3 regions of the Neorhizobium sp. NPDC001467 genome follow, and region 2 is predicted to be linked to each of the others. Evidence: riboswitches for the same ligand, from Rfam matches in the RefSeq annotation. Region 2 holds a riboswitch; each other region holds the start of a gene.

Region 1 (4,746 bases), on a different contig from region 2:
GCCAGTGCTGCCGTCGCAGCGGCTAGAGCATCCAGCTCGGCGGCGAGGAAGGCGGCAATTACCCCGCCGGAAAGGCAGCCGGTGCCGGTGACCTGCGCCATCCAGCAATGGCCGTTGCGCACGGTGACGGTACGTCCGCCGTCCGTGATCCGGTCTGTCGCGCCGGTCTCGATGCTGACGATATCTCCGAGGCTTCCGATCAGGGCCATTTCGGCTCTGTTGCCGCGAACCACCTTCGGCCGGCGGGCGATCAGCGTTCTTGCAAACTCCAGTCGGGAAGGGGAATAGTCACAATGGACGGGATCGAGAATCCATGGTTTTCCAGCATCATTGGCGATATCGACCGCTCGTTCGATGACATTGCGACGCTCGGCGTCGAGCGTGCCAAGATTGATGGTCAACACATCCGCCTTCGATACGAAATCGGCGATCTCGTCCGATGAGGACGTCATTGACGGGATTGCGCCGATCACCGTTATGCCGTCAGCGGTGAATTTCTGTACCACCGTATTCATCAGGCAATGCACGCGCGGACGCTTTTCGCGCACACGGTCCAGAAGATCGGCGGCCTGCTCTGCTGTCGGGTATGTCCGTGCCATGGTCACCGAACCTCCAATGCGATGTCTGCGACCGGCGGCGCTTTTTCGATCAGCCCGCTTGTCTGTATGAATTCGCCAAAACGCTGGTATCGACCGCGATCGAGTGCTGCCGGCCGCTTTGCGAAGCGTGGCAGGGTATCGGTGAAGGCCTGACGGTTGAGGGCGTCGTCGAGATTTGGATAGGCTGCCACAAAGAGTTTCCAGGACTCTTCCGGGTGATTTGTCAGGAAAATGGCGGCCTTCTCGACGGCTTCGAGAAAACGCGGTAGGCGCGGATCCGCCACCAGGGCATCACGGGTGACGAAAATAAGTTCGTCATACACGGGGACGCCGTGTTCCTCGGGAAAGAAAGAACGACCTTCATGGCCTTCGAGGCGCATCTGTGTCAGTTCGAAATTGCGGAAGCCGCCAAGCGTGGCATCGACCTTGCCGCCGATCAGCGATGGCGACAGCGCAAAATTGACATTGATCAGCTCGACATCCTCAAGGCTTAGGCCTTCGCCCTCCAGCATGCGTTTCAGCATCGCGTCTTCAAAACCGCTGACGGAAAAGCCGATCTTCTTGCCGCGCAGATCTTTCAGGCTGCGGATCGGGCCATTGGCCAGTACCGTGACGGTGTTAAGCGGTGTTTCGACCAACGTGCCGACGCGTTTGAGCGGCAGGCCGGCTGCGTGGTCGAGATAGAGGTTCGGCTGGTAGTGAATGCCGATATCCGCCTGACCAACCGCGACGAGACGCGGAACCGACGATGGATCGGCTGGCGGCACCAGTTCGACGTCAAGTCCAGCGGCGTCGAAATAGCCGTTTTGCGCGGCGATGACGAGCGGCGCATGATCCGGGTTCACGAACCATTCGAGCATGACGGTCAGCTTGTCAGCGGCATGCGCGCCGTTCGCATGAAAGCTTGTGATAATGGCAATGCCAATTGCCAGCAGGGTTCGTCTCATTGGTTCTCGTCTCTCCTCAGGATGAAAACGGTGTTTTCTGCTCGTCTTCCCGCGCCCAGTGGGGATGTCCCAGCGTGAGCCGATCGAAGGCCAGCCGCAGGCCGATGCTTGTCACGGCGAGAATGGCCATGGCGGCAAAAACGGTATCGGTCTGCATCCGGGCATTGGCTTGGACCATAACGAAGCCCAGCCCGGCCGAAGCCCCAACCCATTCGCCGATGATGGCCCCAAGGGGCGCCAGCGGCACGGCGACGCGCAGGCCCGACACCAGTGCGGGTAAAGCAAGGGGGACCCTCAGCCGAACCAGTACCTGCCACGGGGTTGCAGCCGTCAGCGCCGCCGCCTCCAGAAGCACGGGTTCGGTGCGCCTCAGACCATCGGCAAATGCAGAGGCCACCGGAAAGAAGATGACGACGGTCGTCATCGCCACCTTCGAGGCTACGCCAAAACCCAGCCACAGTACCAGGAGCGGCGCGAGCACGAAAACGGGAAAGGTCTGCAGCACAAGGATCATTGGCCAGAGGAGCCTGCCGGTGCGCGGCAGTGCCACTGAAAGAAATGCCACCGCCGCTCCGAAGACGCTGCCGAAAAACAGGCCCGCTAAAATTTCGCCAAGCGTGATCAGCGTATGATGAGTGAGGAAAGCGCTCTGGCGCACCAGCGCGTGGACGACTGCAAGCGGCGATGGCAACAGATAACGCGGTGGAGCAAACAGCTCCACCGCTGCCGACCAGATCAGCAGCAGCAGAAAAAGCCCCAAGGACGTGGGTCGAAACTGCATGTCAGCGCATCGACGTGGAGCTGTCGAGCCATACGGATCTCGTGGCTTGGAAACCCTTGAAAGCGGTAGGCATGGTTTGATCTCCTGACAGCGATATCATGGAGATCCAGGCGAGCGGAGAATAAGAAAGAGGTGCACGAAAGCGCCGTTTCCGTTCCTACGCCGGTATGACCCGGATCAGGTTCAAGGGTCCGGCTCACCGCCATCTCAGCACCGTTCGGTGCTCCCCTCGGAATGGCGTCAATCTGGACCTCGGACCTGGAGTTGTCAATCACGGAGGTTCGGTCCGTTTGAACACCATAAGGCATAGGACCCTGGACGCTGCGCAATGCGCAAAGGGAGGGTACGCTAGCGTACCCGCGGCGGCGTCCAGTGTGTTTACCACACTCTCTAACTGCTTCTTTACTCAAGTCCTAGAAGGTTCGCCCGCAGGGGGTTCCCAACATGATACGTGATGTCCAAACCGACGCAGGAACTCCATCGGTCCCCCTCATCGGGCCTGGTAATGATGGTGACTATCTGCGGGGGCTGCAGGTCCATGCTGTCGAACAGAATATCAGCCGCGGCCTGATCGCATTTTCTGTTGCTGCCGCCGTCTCGACCCTATTCTTCTACGATTCCTACAGCGCCCAGTCGATCACTTGGTTGGTCCTGGCCCTGATCATGACGGCTGTGCGGATACGCATCGCGCGCCGCGCAGCCGGCCGACCTCCACGGCCCCTGTCGGAAAAACAACTCAGGCCTTACGCGGTTTGGTGCGTAATATCCGCCTCGGTCATGATGAGCTTTCCAAGTTGGATCATCATGGAGGAGGATGGGCTTGCGTTCGCTTTCATGCTGTCCCTTTGTCTGGGAACTTTCTGGTCAGCAAGTTTTGTTCACGCGCCTGTCCTTCGGTCTTCCGCATCTTTCATGACGACGCAGTTGGTCGTCACGGGAATTGCCATGGTGTTGAGGGGTCCTACCCTCGACAACATAATCCTGCTCTGTCTTTTCGTCATCGGCGTTGGCAGCGCTTACGCCCTGATCAAACAGCATTCAAAAACCTTCTCTCAGTCGGTCCTTCAGCAAATCGCTTTGGAAAAGCAGAACGAAGTCATCGGGCTTCTCCTGCGCGATCACGAGGAGCAATCGAGCGACTGGCTTTGGCAGACCGACGAGCTGATCGCCATCATGTCACCATCACCGCAGTTTGCTGCTGCGTTCGGTCGATCTCAGGGCGAAATGGTGTCGCTTCCGCTCGAGGCGCTTTTCCGGAATGCCGAAGGCGCGGTGGCGTCAACAGGCGTTGCGACACTGATCGATCACATCAATGCTGGAAAGTCGTTCCGTGATCATGTCGTATCATTGGTGGTGGATGGCGTGCCTCGATGGTTTTCCGTCTCCGGTAGGGCAGTGACCAACGAGCTCGGTGCAATTGTCGGACACCGAGGCGTGATGTCGGATGTGACTTCCGCCAAGCAAGCAGAGCGACAGATCCGTCACCTCGCGCTGCACGATGGCCTTACTCAACTTCCAAATCGAACCCAGTTCTCGGGGGCGCTTGAAGAGGCGTGTCGCTCGGGCAAGCCGTTCGCGCTACTGAGCATAGACTTGGACGGCTTCAAGCCGATCAACGACACGTACGGCCATCCGATCGGCGATGCCTTTCTCATGCAAATTTCAAAGCAAATCTCGAGCGCTGGCGGATCGAAAGGCTTGGTGGCGCGGATCGGCGGCGATGAGTTCATGGTATTGTCTTTCGATGTCGACCATGAGCGACTGGAAGAAAACTGCCGTTGGATCCTTGGCGCGGTCGCGACACCAGTGGAAATCAAGGGCTTCGAACTCTCGGTCGGCGCCAGTATTGGAATAGCCTTGGCGCCGAACCACGGCGCGACGGCAACAGAGCTTCTCAAGAACGTGGATGCCGCCTTATATAGGGCCAAGCGAGATGGTCGCGGAACGTTCAGGTTTTTCGAACCTGCGATGGATCTCCAGCTTCAAGCACGCAATCGCCTGGCCCACGACCTGCGCCTCGCCACGCACCGAGGGGAGTTACGGCTCCTGTATCAGCCTTTTGTTGATGCGGCTTCAGGGGCGGTCACCGGTTGCGAAGCGCTGGTCAGATGGCATCATCCTAGCCTTGGAGTGATCTCGCCGGTGGAGTTTATACCGCTGGCAGAAGCTACGGGACTGATCGTTTCCGTCGGCGACTGGATACTCCAGGAGGCATGCCGAACTGCCGCATCGTGGCCGGCGAACCGCCGCGTGGCCGTCAATCTGTCTGCCGTTCAGTTTCGCGATCGCGATCTACCCGACCGAATTCTGGCGACCCTGCTTGCGTCAGGCCTGGCGCCGGAACGGCTAGAGGTGGAGGTCACGGAAAGTCTTTTGATCGATGACGTTGCGGCGGCTATCGACATCCTCCGTCGAATCC
Region 2 (4,746 bases):
GGCCATGCTCGGCGCCGAACTGACACGCGTCGAGCGTGCCATTGTCGAAATCGAAATGCCGTTCGACGTGAAACTGACGCAGCAGCACGGGTTCCTGCATGCCGGCGTCATTGCGGCCGGACTCGATTCGGCCTGCGGCTATGCCGCCTATACGCTGATCGAGCCCGAAGCCTCGATCCTTACCATCGAATTCAAGATCAACCTAATGTCGCCGGGCCGCGGCGAGCGTTTTCTGTTTCGCGGCGAAATCACCAAGCCGGGCTCTACCATCATCGTGGCCGATGGACGCGCCTATGCGGTGGGTGACGGGCCGGCCAAACTGATCGCCTCAATGAGCGGCAGCATGATGGTGATCCGTGGTCGCGAGGACCTTGTCGAATGATCCGCCCGCTTGCGCTTGCTCCGACAATACGGATTGCCGGAAAGTCGGTGCTGTTCGTCATGGCGGTGGATGCCGAATATGGGCCGCATCTCAAAAGCCGCATCACGCCGCTGATGACCGGTGTCGGCCCCGTGGAAGCCGCAGCCGTCCTGTCACGCGAACTGGCGCTGCTCGAAACCGCCGGTGGTCTGCCGGATCTCGTCGTCTCACTCGGATCCGCCGGTTCGCGCAGCCTCGAACAGACCGGCATCTATCAGGTCTCTTCCGTCGCCTATCGCGACATGGATGCCTCACCGCTCGGTTTCGAAAAGGGTGCGACCCCGTTTCTCGATCACCCCGCCATCCTGCCACTGCCATTGAAAATCCCCGGCCTTGCACAGGCCTCGCTGTCCACCGGCGGCAATATCGTATCGGGCTCCGCTTACGATCTGATCGCCGCCGATATGGTGGACATGGAGACATTCGCCGTCATGCGCTGCTGCCAGCTGTTCGGCGTCCAACTGATCGGCCTGCGCGGCATTTCCGATGGAAAGGAGGAGCTGAAACATGTCGGAGACTGGACGGAATACCTGGCCGTGATCGACGAAAAGCTGGCCGACGCCGTCGACAAGCTGACGGGCGCCATCGAAAGCGGCCACCTTTCGCTATGAGGCCAGTGCGAATCCGCTATGCAGCGGTCATTTTCGGCGTTTGTCCGGTTGCCAGAAATGCCAGTTTTCTCTAAAGGCTCGCCATGACCCAGATAGCGCATCCCGACAGCATCCTCATCATCGATTTCGGCAGCCAGGTAACGCAGCTGATTGCGCGCCGCGTCCGCGAAGCGGGCGTCTATTGCGAAATCCATCCTTTCCAGAGTGCCGCCGAAGCCTTCGACAGGCTCGCGCCGAAAGGCGTGATCTTTTCCGGCGGCCCGGCTTCGGTCACGACCGAAGGCAGCCCGCGCGCACCGCAGGCGGTTTTCGACAGTGGCGTGCCGATTCTCGGCATCTGCTATGGCCAGCAGACGCTCTGCACCCAGCTCGGCGGCGTCGTCGAAGGTGGCCATGCCGCCGAATTCGGTCGCGCAGATGTCGAGATCAAGAAGGCCAGCCCGCTGTTCGACGGTTTCTGGGCTGAGGGTGGCCGTTATCCGGTCTGGATGAGCCACGGCGACCGCGTAACGCAGCTGCCGGACGGTTTCGAGGTCATTGCGACATCGGAAAACGCGCCCTTCGCCATCGCCGCCGACGAGAGCCGTCATTACTACACGACGATGTTCCACCCGGAAGTGGTGCATACGCCGGATGGCGCCAAGCTTCTCTCCAACTTCGTGCACAAGATCGTCGGCCTGAAATCCGACTGGACCATGGCCGCCTACCGCGCCGAAATGATCCGCAAGATCAAGGACCAGGTCGGCACCGAGCGCGTCATCTGCGGCCTGTCCGGCGGCGTCGACTCCTCTGTTGCCGCCATCCTGATCCATGAAGCGATCGGCGACCAGCTGACCTGCATCTATGTCGATCACGGCCTGATGCGTCAGGGTGAGACCGAACAGGTCGTCGGCATGTTCCGAGACCATTACAACATTCCGCTCGTGGCCGTGGATGCCTCCGACCTGTTCCTGACCCAGCTTGCCGGCGAAAGCGACCCTGAAGTCAAGCGCAAGACGATCGGCCGCCTGTTCATCGAGGTTTTCGAGGCGGAAGCGGCAAAGATCGCTGCCGACGGCAAGGGCGAACCGCGCTTCCTCGCGCAGGGAACGCTTTATCCGGACGTTATTGAAAGCGTTTCGTTCTCCGGCGGCCCGTCGGTCACGATCAAGAGCCACCACAATGTCGGTGGCCTGCCCGAGCGCATGAACATGCAGCTCGTCGAGCCCTTGCGCGAACTGTTCAAGGACGAAGTTCGCGCGCTTGGCCGAGAACTCGGCCTGCCGGAAAGCTTCATCGGCCGCCACCCCTTCCCGGGTCCGGGCCTCGCCATCCGCTGCCCAGGCGGCGTCACTCGCGAAAAGCTCGATATCCTGCGCAAGGCCGATGCGATCTATCTCGACGAAATCCGCAAGGCCGGTCTCTATGACACGATCTGGCAGGCCTTTGCCGTGCTGCTGCCGGTGCAGACTGTCGGCGTCATGGGCGATTACCGGACCTATGATTTCGTTTGCGCCCTTCGTGCCGTCACCTCGGTCGACGGCATGACGGCGGATTTCTATCCCTACGACATGAACTTCCTCGGCCGCACCGCGACCCGCATCATCAACGAGGTCCGCGGCATCAACCGCGTCGTTTATGATGTTACCTCCAAGCCGCCGGGCACGATCGAGTGGGAATGAACCGGAGCGGTCCGTAGACGCGACAATGGGAAGGAGGGCGAAAGCCCTCCTTTTTCGTTGCCGGGTTGCTGAACTCTCGGATTCCATTTTGCGGTAATCGCCGTGAGGTACCAGTGCCATGGCCCAAGAGAGGCTGACGTGATGGCTTTGCCAATATTGATGAAGCCTGAATGGGCTTGCGATCCGCCTCGCCATTTTTCTCGACAACCCACCTTGCCATCCGTCCCCAATCCGGTCTAACTAGCCGCGATTACAGGGGTGCTCCGTAAGGCCGGGGCTGAGATATGGTCGCATGACCGTGGACCCTTCAGCTGATCTGGATAATGCCAGCGGAGCGAGGTAGAGCGATGTTTTCCGGCGCGCAGATTTCTTTGTATCCGATGACCGACGATTTCGTCGGCGTCATCACAGACGCGCTGTCGGCGCTCGAGCCCTATCGCGAAAAGCTGCGGATCGAGACGGACGATATCTCCACGCTGCTCGTCGGCACACCTGATATCGTGTTCGCCGCCATGCGCGACCTGTTCGCGGCAGCGTCGAAGAGTGGCAAGCATTGCGTCCTGCATGCGACGATCTCGCGCGGATGCCCGGGCGAGCCGGACGACCCGATCTGCCAGACACCGGAATTTTCCGGACCGCTGGCGCCGCTTGCCGAGCGCAAGCTGAAGGCGCATCTGGCGGTCGGCGATGCACCGGTGATCGGTCAGGAGGCGGCGGCGCAGTTCTCGCTATACACGCTCGGCATCGACGGCCACATGGATGAGATCTATGGCTGCATCGATTTCGTGAAGAATTCCGGCACGTTTGAGAAATCCAAGAATTTCTGCACCAAGCTGCGCGGCGACACCGGTGCGGTCTTCTCCACCGTGCATGAGGCGCTGGTGCGTTTCGGGCCACCGGCCGGACATGTGACGATCGACCTGACGGTCTCCGCCAACAGCCCCTCCGCGCGCTGATTTTCCACGCGTCCTGCGAACGGCCGAGGCATGTTCATGTTGTTTTCGCACCCCGTGCGCGGGCGGCCCGCCGTCTCGATATGGCTTCATCTCCGTAATGCCCTGCCGGCTGTTATGGCTGTCGGCGGTCTGGCGTTGATCTTTGAAACCTATGCACTCTTTTCCGGCGTCTCGCCCACGACCTTGCCGGCGCCGTCGCGGGTTCTCGCGCAAGCCTATCAATACCGGCAGGCTCTGCTCGACAACGCCATCCCCACGCTCAGCGCCACGCTTGCGGGTTTTTCGTTATCGCTTGTCGCAGCCTTCCTTCTGTCCGTCATCGTCGATTTCGTGCCGGCGCTGAAGCGGGCGCTTTTTCCCGTCTTCATCGTCAGCCAGACCTTGCCGCTTGTGGCGATCGCGCCCCTGGTCGTGCTGTGGTTCGGCTTCGGGCTTTTGCCAAAAATCCTGCTGGTGGCGCTGGTCACCTTCTTTCCCATGCTGGTCGCGCTTTCGCGCGGTTATGAGGCGACCGAACCTGAACTCGAACAATTGCTGACCTCGATGGGCGCCGGGCGTTTCAAACTTTTCCGTGTCGCCCGCCTGCCCTCTTCCCTGCCCTTCTTCTTCGCAGGCCTGCGAATCTCGATCACCTATGCCGTCGTCGGCGCGATCTTTTCCGAGTATGCCGGTGCCGCCAAAGGTCTCGGCATTTATATGCTGAATGCCAAGAACAATTTCCGACCCGACCTCGTGCTGGCCGCGGTGCTGGTAAGCGCCGTGCTGACGCTCTGCCTGTTCGGGCTTGCCGTTCTTGCGGAAAGGCTCTCGATGCCGTGGACGCGCCGGGGTTCCGTCGGAGGTCAGGAACGATGAACGTACCGCGTCTGAAACTCGATGCCGTCAGTTGCCGTTACGGCGACCTTCCGGTGCTTGCCGCTATTTCCATGACGGTGCAGCCCGGGGAATTCGTCTCCATTCTCGGCCCCTCCGGTTGCGGGAAATCCACGCTTTTCAAGCTGTTGACCGGGGGCATCGACGCGGATGCGGGTGCGATCGAATTCGATGGGCAGCCGCTTGCGGCAGCCGGACGTCCGTTCGCCTTCATGCCACAACGC
Region 3 (4,746 bases), on a different contig from region 2:
ACCCGCATGGCGAAGGGAAGCGCCATGAGGGCGTTGATGAGCACGACCAGGAAAGGTGCGAAAGACGGCAGGTTGCCAAAGGGTCGAAGCAGCAGGAACCAGCCGGTTCCAATAATGACCGGTGGCACGAGAAGAACGAGCGACGACAGGCTTGCGAGGGCCATGGAAAAGCCCCGTGCCGCAATATCGGGTCGGCGCGGGTCTGCAAGCGCCGCGCGTGCCTCAATGATGGCGACGGCCGCCATTAGGCAGAGCAACGCGGCAAGCCCGGCGATCCAGACGCTGGTCCATGCTGCTTTCCAGAAAACAGGCGCGGTCAACAATCGGCCAAGGTCTGCCGCGAGCCCGGCCATGACGATCGAGGCAAGTGGCAGACCCAGAAAGACAATGGCGACGCCGATGATGGTGCCGTCCCAGATCCGCGGAGTAACGCCGGCGCCATCGAAGCGTTTCGCCCGGCGCCCTGTGAAAGTGCCGTCATTCCCGGATTTCGGCAACAGCGCCATCAGCGAAAGGATCGATGCCGTGACCGCGATCTGCAGCAGCGCCAGCGCAATCGCGCGCTGGGGATCGAAATCGAACCGTAGCGACTGATAGATCGCCACTTCCAACGTCGTTGCCGCCGGTCCGCCGCCGAGTACCAAAACAAGGGTAAAGCTGGTGGCGCAGAGCATGAACACCAATCCGGCGATGCCGGCCAAAGGTCGTCTGATCGCTGGCCATTCGACGAACCGGAAGATCGAAAGGCCCGACATGCCGAGGCCGGCCGAAAGTCGCCAATATTCGGGGGGCAGTTGCTCCAGACTGGCCAGCATCAGCCGGGCGGCAAGCGGCAGGTTGAAGAAAACATGCGCGATCAGGATGCCGCTCAAGCCGTAGATGCCGAGCGGTTCCGCTCCACCGATCAGCGAAAGGCCGCTGTTGAGCATGCCGGCACGGCCCCAGACGCCGATCAGTCCGAGAGCGCCGATCAGGACCGGCAGACCCATCGGCACTGCCATGAGCCGGATGATCCAGATCCGGCCGGCAAAATCGGCTTGTCGCGCCAGGGCAAGGGCCAGCGGCAGTGCCAAGGCGACTGACAAAAGAGTCGAAAGGCCCGCCTGCCAGAGCGTGAAGCGCAGGATACGCCAGACATAGGCGTCGAACAGCGGTCGATCGGAACCGCTACCGTCGAAGGCGAGAAGGGCCGTCAGGGCAAGCGCAATGAACAGTGCAGCGCCGGCGAAAACCAATCCGCCAGCGGCCGTTCGCAGCAGTCTTTGCCTGCCCGTCAGCATCCGCTCAGGGCGTGCTCATGGCGGCCAGCCACTCGTCAAGCCAGGCGCGGCGGTTCTTCGCCACCTCGGCCGGGTCCATCAGAAATGTCTTTGCCGGCTTCACCAGCGCGTCGAATGCGTCGGGCAACGGCTTGTCGGTCGCAGCGGCCGGCATCATCCAGTTGGTGGTGGCAATCTCGTCCTGAAACGCGGGGGTCACCATGAAAGAGAGAAATCGCCGTGCCAGTTCCTTGTTTGGCGCGTTCTTTAGAAGGCCGGCCACCTCGATCTGGATATAATGGCCTTCGGTGAAGGCCGCGGCCCGGTAACGATCGCTGTTTTCCTCGATCATGTGGTAGGCGGGCGACGTCGTGTAGGAGAGGACCATCGGCACCTCGCCCTTGGTGAACATGCCGTAGGCCTCCGACCAGCCGGGGGGCACCGTCAGCACCCGCTTCCTGAGCCGCGCCCAGGCCTCCGGCGCCTTGTCGCCGTAAACCGACTTGACCCATAGAAGCAGCCCCAAGCCCGGTGTCGATGTGCGCGGATCCTGGATGACGATTTTCTGCGATGGATCGCCCTCAACCAGATCCTTCAAGCTCACCGGCGGATTTTTCACGGTCTGGCTATCGTAGACGACGGCAAAATGGCCGTAGTCATAGGGCACGAACATATCGTTCTGATAGCCACCGGGCACCGCAATGGCCGCGAGATCGATACCACTCTTGTCAAACATGCCGGTATCGGCTGCCTCTTTCGCGAGATTGGTATCCAGACCCAGCGCGATATCGGCTTGCGTGCTGCCGCCCTCCAGTTTCAGGCGGGTCAGCAGCGCCACGCCATCGGCAACGGCGGCAAAATTCACGGCGCAGTCGCAAGTCTTCTCAAAGGCCGCTTTCACCCGAGGGCCCGGTCCCCATTCCGCAACGAAGCTTTCATAGGTATAGATGGTCAGGGTCGGCTTTGCCTGCCCACGGCTTGGCAGAGCCAGGGACATGAGGGCCATAAAGGCCATGGCAAGACGAAAAACGGATCTACGCATCGGCGCCTCCTCAATCTTCAAATAGGGGAATAGGGCGCTGATGATGAGCCGTCTAATCCCTCCGCCGGTGTTAGCCGGATCAGGTTCCGCGGGTTGGCCGGAGGCCTCTCAGCCGCGCAAGTTACGCGGCACCCCGTTAGAGCGGTGAAAGATGTAAACGCTGGGGTCTGTCTTGGCAAGCAGGCTGCGACCGTGCGGCAGCCCAGAGGCATGGCCGCAGCAACCAGATCGTATAAACGGCGCTGGAAGCGGACGGTAGCTGGCGCGGTCAGTGCGTCGTGCGCTGGAATACCTGCAGTTCGCGGGGTACGGAGGCAATGCCGCCTATGCGGCTGGCAATCGCGTAATTGATCGACCGCTCCAGCACGTCGGGCATGGCCGGCTTGGTCAGAACGCCGAGCGTGCCTTCGACGCCCTTGTCAACGTCTTCCGGATTGGCGGTCATGAAGATGACGGTGATACCGTATTCCTCAGCCAATTGTCGGGCGATTTCCGGGCCGGTCGGTCCATCGGACAGATTGACATCGACAAGCGCGATGTCGGAGGACCCGGCGAGCGCCATGGCGTGCTTGCGGCCGCTGGCGAAACCCGAAACTTCCAACCCCATGCCCTCAATCGTTTCAGCCACATCAAGGGCGATGAGGAACTCGTCCTCGACGATCATGACCCGTTGTATCATTGGCTTGCTCGCCACGCGACGAAACGCAGAACCCGCCGACATGAACGTCCCCTCATTGAACTCGAAACATGTTCCGGCCGCTCTCACACAGGCAAACCGCCGGATTGAACGTCGAACGTCCTCGCAATGCGAATGTTCCGGCCCGCGCCAGACTTTTTTAGGTAATAACGGATTGTTAACGCTAACGTTTTGGTAACATTAGGTTTCGAGCTCCTCGCGGAGCATTTCGAGTTCCAGCCATTCCTCTTCGAGCTTCGCCTGCTTTTCCCGCAGGGCAGCCGCCTGTTCGGCAAGCTTGGCGAAGGCTTTCGGATCGCGCGAAAACAGATTGGGATCGGCCATGGCCTTGTCGTGCCTGGCAATCTCCGCCTCTGTGGCCGCGATGTCCTTTGGCAGGTTTTCAAGCGCGAATTTCTGTTTGTAGGATAGCTTTCCCTTGGCCTTCGAAGGCTCGGCCGTGAGGTTGGAGACCGCTGCGGCAGTTTCCGTTTTCACCTTTTCGGATTTGCGTTTTTCGTCTGCCGCACCCTTGCGCTGCGCCAGCATGTCGGTGTAACCGCCGGCATATTCGATCCAGCGGCCGTCCGGTGCGTCCGGGTTGGCCGGCGCAATTGTCGAGGTCACGGTGCGGTCGAGAAAGTCGCGGTCGTGGCTGACGAGGATGACGGTGCCGTTGTAACCCGCAACGATTTCCTGCAGCAGGTCCAGCGTCTCGATGTCGAGATCGTTGGTCGGTTCATCGAGGATCAGAAGGTTCGATGGTTTTGCCAGCATGCGAGCCAGCATCAGGCGGGCGCGCTCGCCACCGGACAGGTTCTTGATCGGCGTGCGGATCTGTTCCGGCTGGAACAGAAAATCCTTCATGTAGCCGGCGACGTGGCGCTGCTCACCATTGACGAGCAAGGTCTCACCGCGGCCATCGGTCAGATAATGTGACAGCGTGTCTTCCGGGTTAAGGTCCTCACGCTTCTGGTCCAGCGTGGCGATTTCCAGATTGGTGCCGAGCTTGATCCACCCATCGTCGGGCTTCAACTGTCCGGTCAGCATCTTCAAAAGCGTCGTCTTGCCGGCGCCGTTCGGACCAACGAGGCCGATCCGGTCCCCACGATGCACACGGATAGAGAAGGGCGCGACCACCGGCTTGTCATAGGTTTTGGTGATATTCTCGGCTTCGACTACCAGCTTACCCGACTCGCGGCCTTCGGCCACCGAAGCCTGAACGGAACCCTGCGGGCCCTTGTGGCCGCGATATTCGGCGCGCATGGCCTGCAATTCACCGACCCGGCGCATATTGCGCTTCCGGCGGGCCGTTACGCCGTAACGCATCCAATGTTCTTCGCGTTCGATCGCCTTGCCGAGCTTGTGCTGCTCGATCTCTTCCTCTTCCAGAATCTGATCTCGCCAGGCCTCGAAATGCCCGAACCCGCGCGACAGGCGCCGCGACGTGCCGCGATCCAGCCAGACGGTGGCGTTCGATACCTTTTCGAGAAAACGGCGGTCATGGCTGATGACCACAAGCGCGCTGCGGGTCTTTCGCAGCTCGTCTTCCAGCCATTCGATGGTCGGCAGGTCGAGATGGTTGGTCGGTTCGTCCAGCATCAGGATGTCCGGTTCCGGCGCCATTACCCGGGCGAGCGCCGCACGTCGCGCCTCGCCGCCGGAAAGGCGCGATGGCTCCTCTTCGCCGGTCAGGCCCAGATGTTCCAGCAGATAGGTAACGCGGTAAGGATCGTCCCCCGGTCCAAGTCCCGCTTCCGCATAGGCCT

The links. A riboswitch is a leader RNA that binds a small molecule or an ion and turns the genes downstream of it on or off. The one in region 2 is predicted to bind thiamine pyrophosphate.
Region 1: another riboswitch for thiamine pyrophosphate. It lies ahead of ACQKKX_RS08130 (ABC transporter permease); the one in region 2 lies ahead of ACQKKX_RS13840 (YkoF family thiamine/hydroxymethylpyrimidine-binding protein).
Region 3: another riboswitch for thiamine pyrophosphate. It lies ahead of thiB (thiamine ABC transporter substrate binding subunit); the one in region 2 lies ahead of ACQKKX_RS13840 (YkoF family thiamine/hydroxymethylpyrimidine-binding protein).

The regions. Positions count from the first base shown of each region.
Region 1 covers NZ_JBNNPS010000002.1:725,721-730,466, reverse strand. The annotation lists gene ACQKKX_RS08140 (hydroxyethylthiazole kinase) at 1-599, opposite strand, end outside; gene ACQKKX_RS08135 (ABC transporter substrate-binding protein) at 602-1,546, opposite strand; gene ACQKKX_RS08130 (ABC transporter permease) at 1,563-2,327, opposite strand; TPP riboswitch at 2,465-2,567, opposite strand; gene ACQKKX_RS08125 (putative bifunctional diguanylate cyclase/phosphodiesterase) at 2,772-4,746, shown strand, end outside.
Region 2 covers NZ_JBNNPS010000006.1:79,700-84,445, forward strand. The annotation lists gene ACQKKX_RS13825 (PaaI family thioesterase) at 1-382, shown strand, start outside; gene ACQKKX_RS13830 (5'-methylthioadenosine/S-adenosylhomocysteine nucleosidase) at 379-1,032, shown strand; gene guaA (glutamine-hydrolyzing GMP synthase) at 1,116-2,693, shown strand; TPP riboswitch at 2,938-3,049, shown strand; gene ACQKKX_RS13840 (YkoF family thiamine/hydroxymethylpyrimidine-binding protein) at 3,041-3,649, shown strand; gene ACQKKX_RS13845 (ABC transporter permease) at 3,686-4,504, shown strand; gene ACQKKX_RS13850 (ABC transporter ATP-binding protein) at 4,501-4,746, shown strand, end outside.
Region 3 covers NZ_JBNNPS010000004.1:99,047-103,792, forward strand. The annotation lists gene thiP (thiamine/thiamine pyrophosphate ABC transporter permease) at 1-1,280, opposite strand, end outside; gene thiB (thiamine ABC transporter substrate binding subunit) at 1,285-2,301, opposite strand; TPP riboswitch at 2,341-2,447, opposite strand; gene ACQKKX_RS10780 (response regulator) at 2,570-2,980, opposite strand; gene ACQKKX_RS10785 (ABC-F family ATP-binding cassette domain-containing protein) at 3,179-4,746, opposite strand, start outside.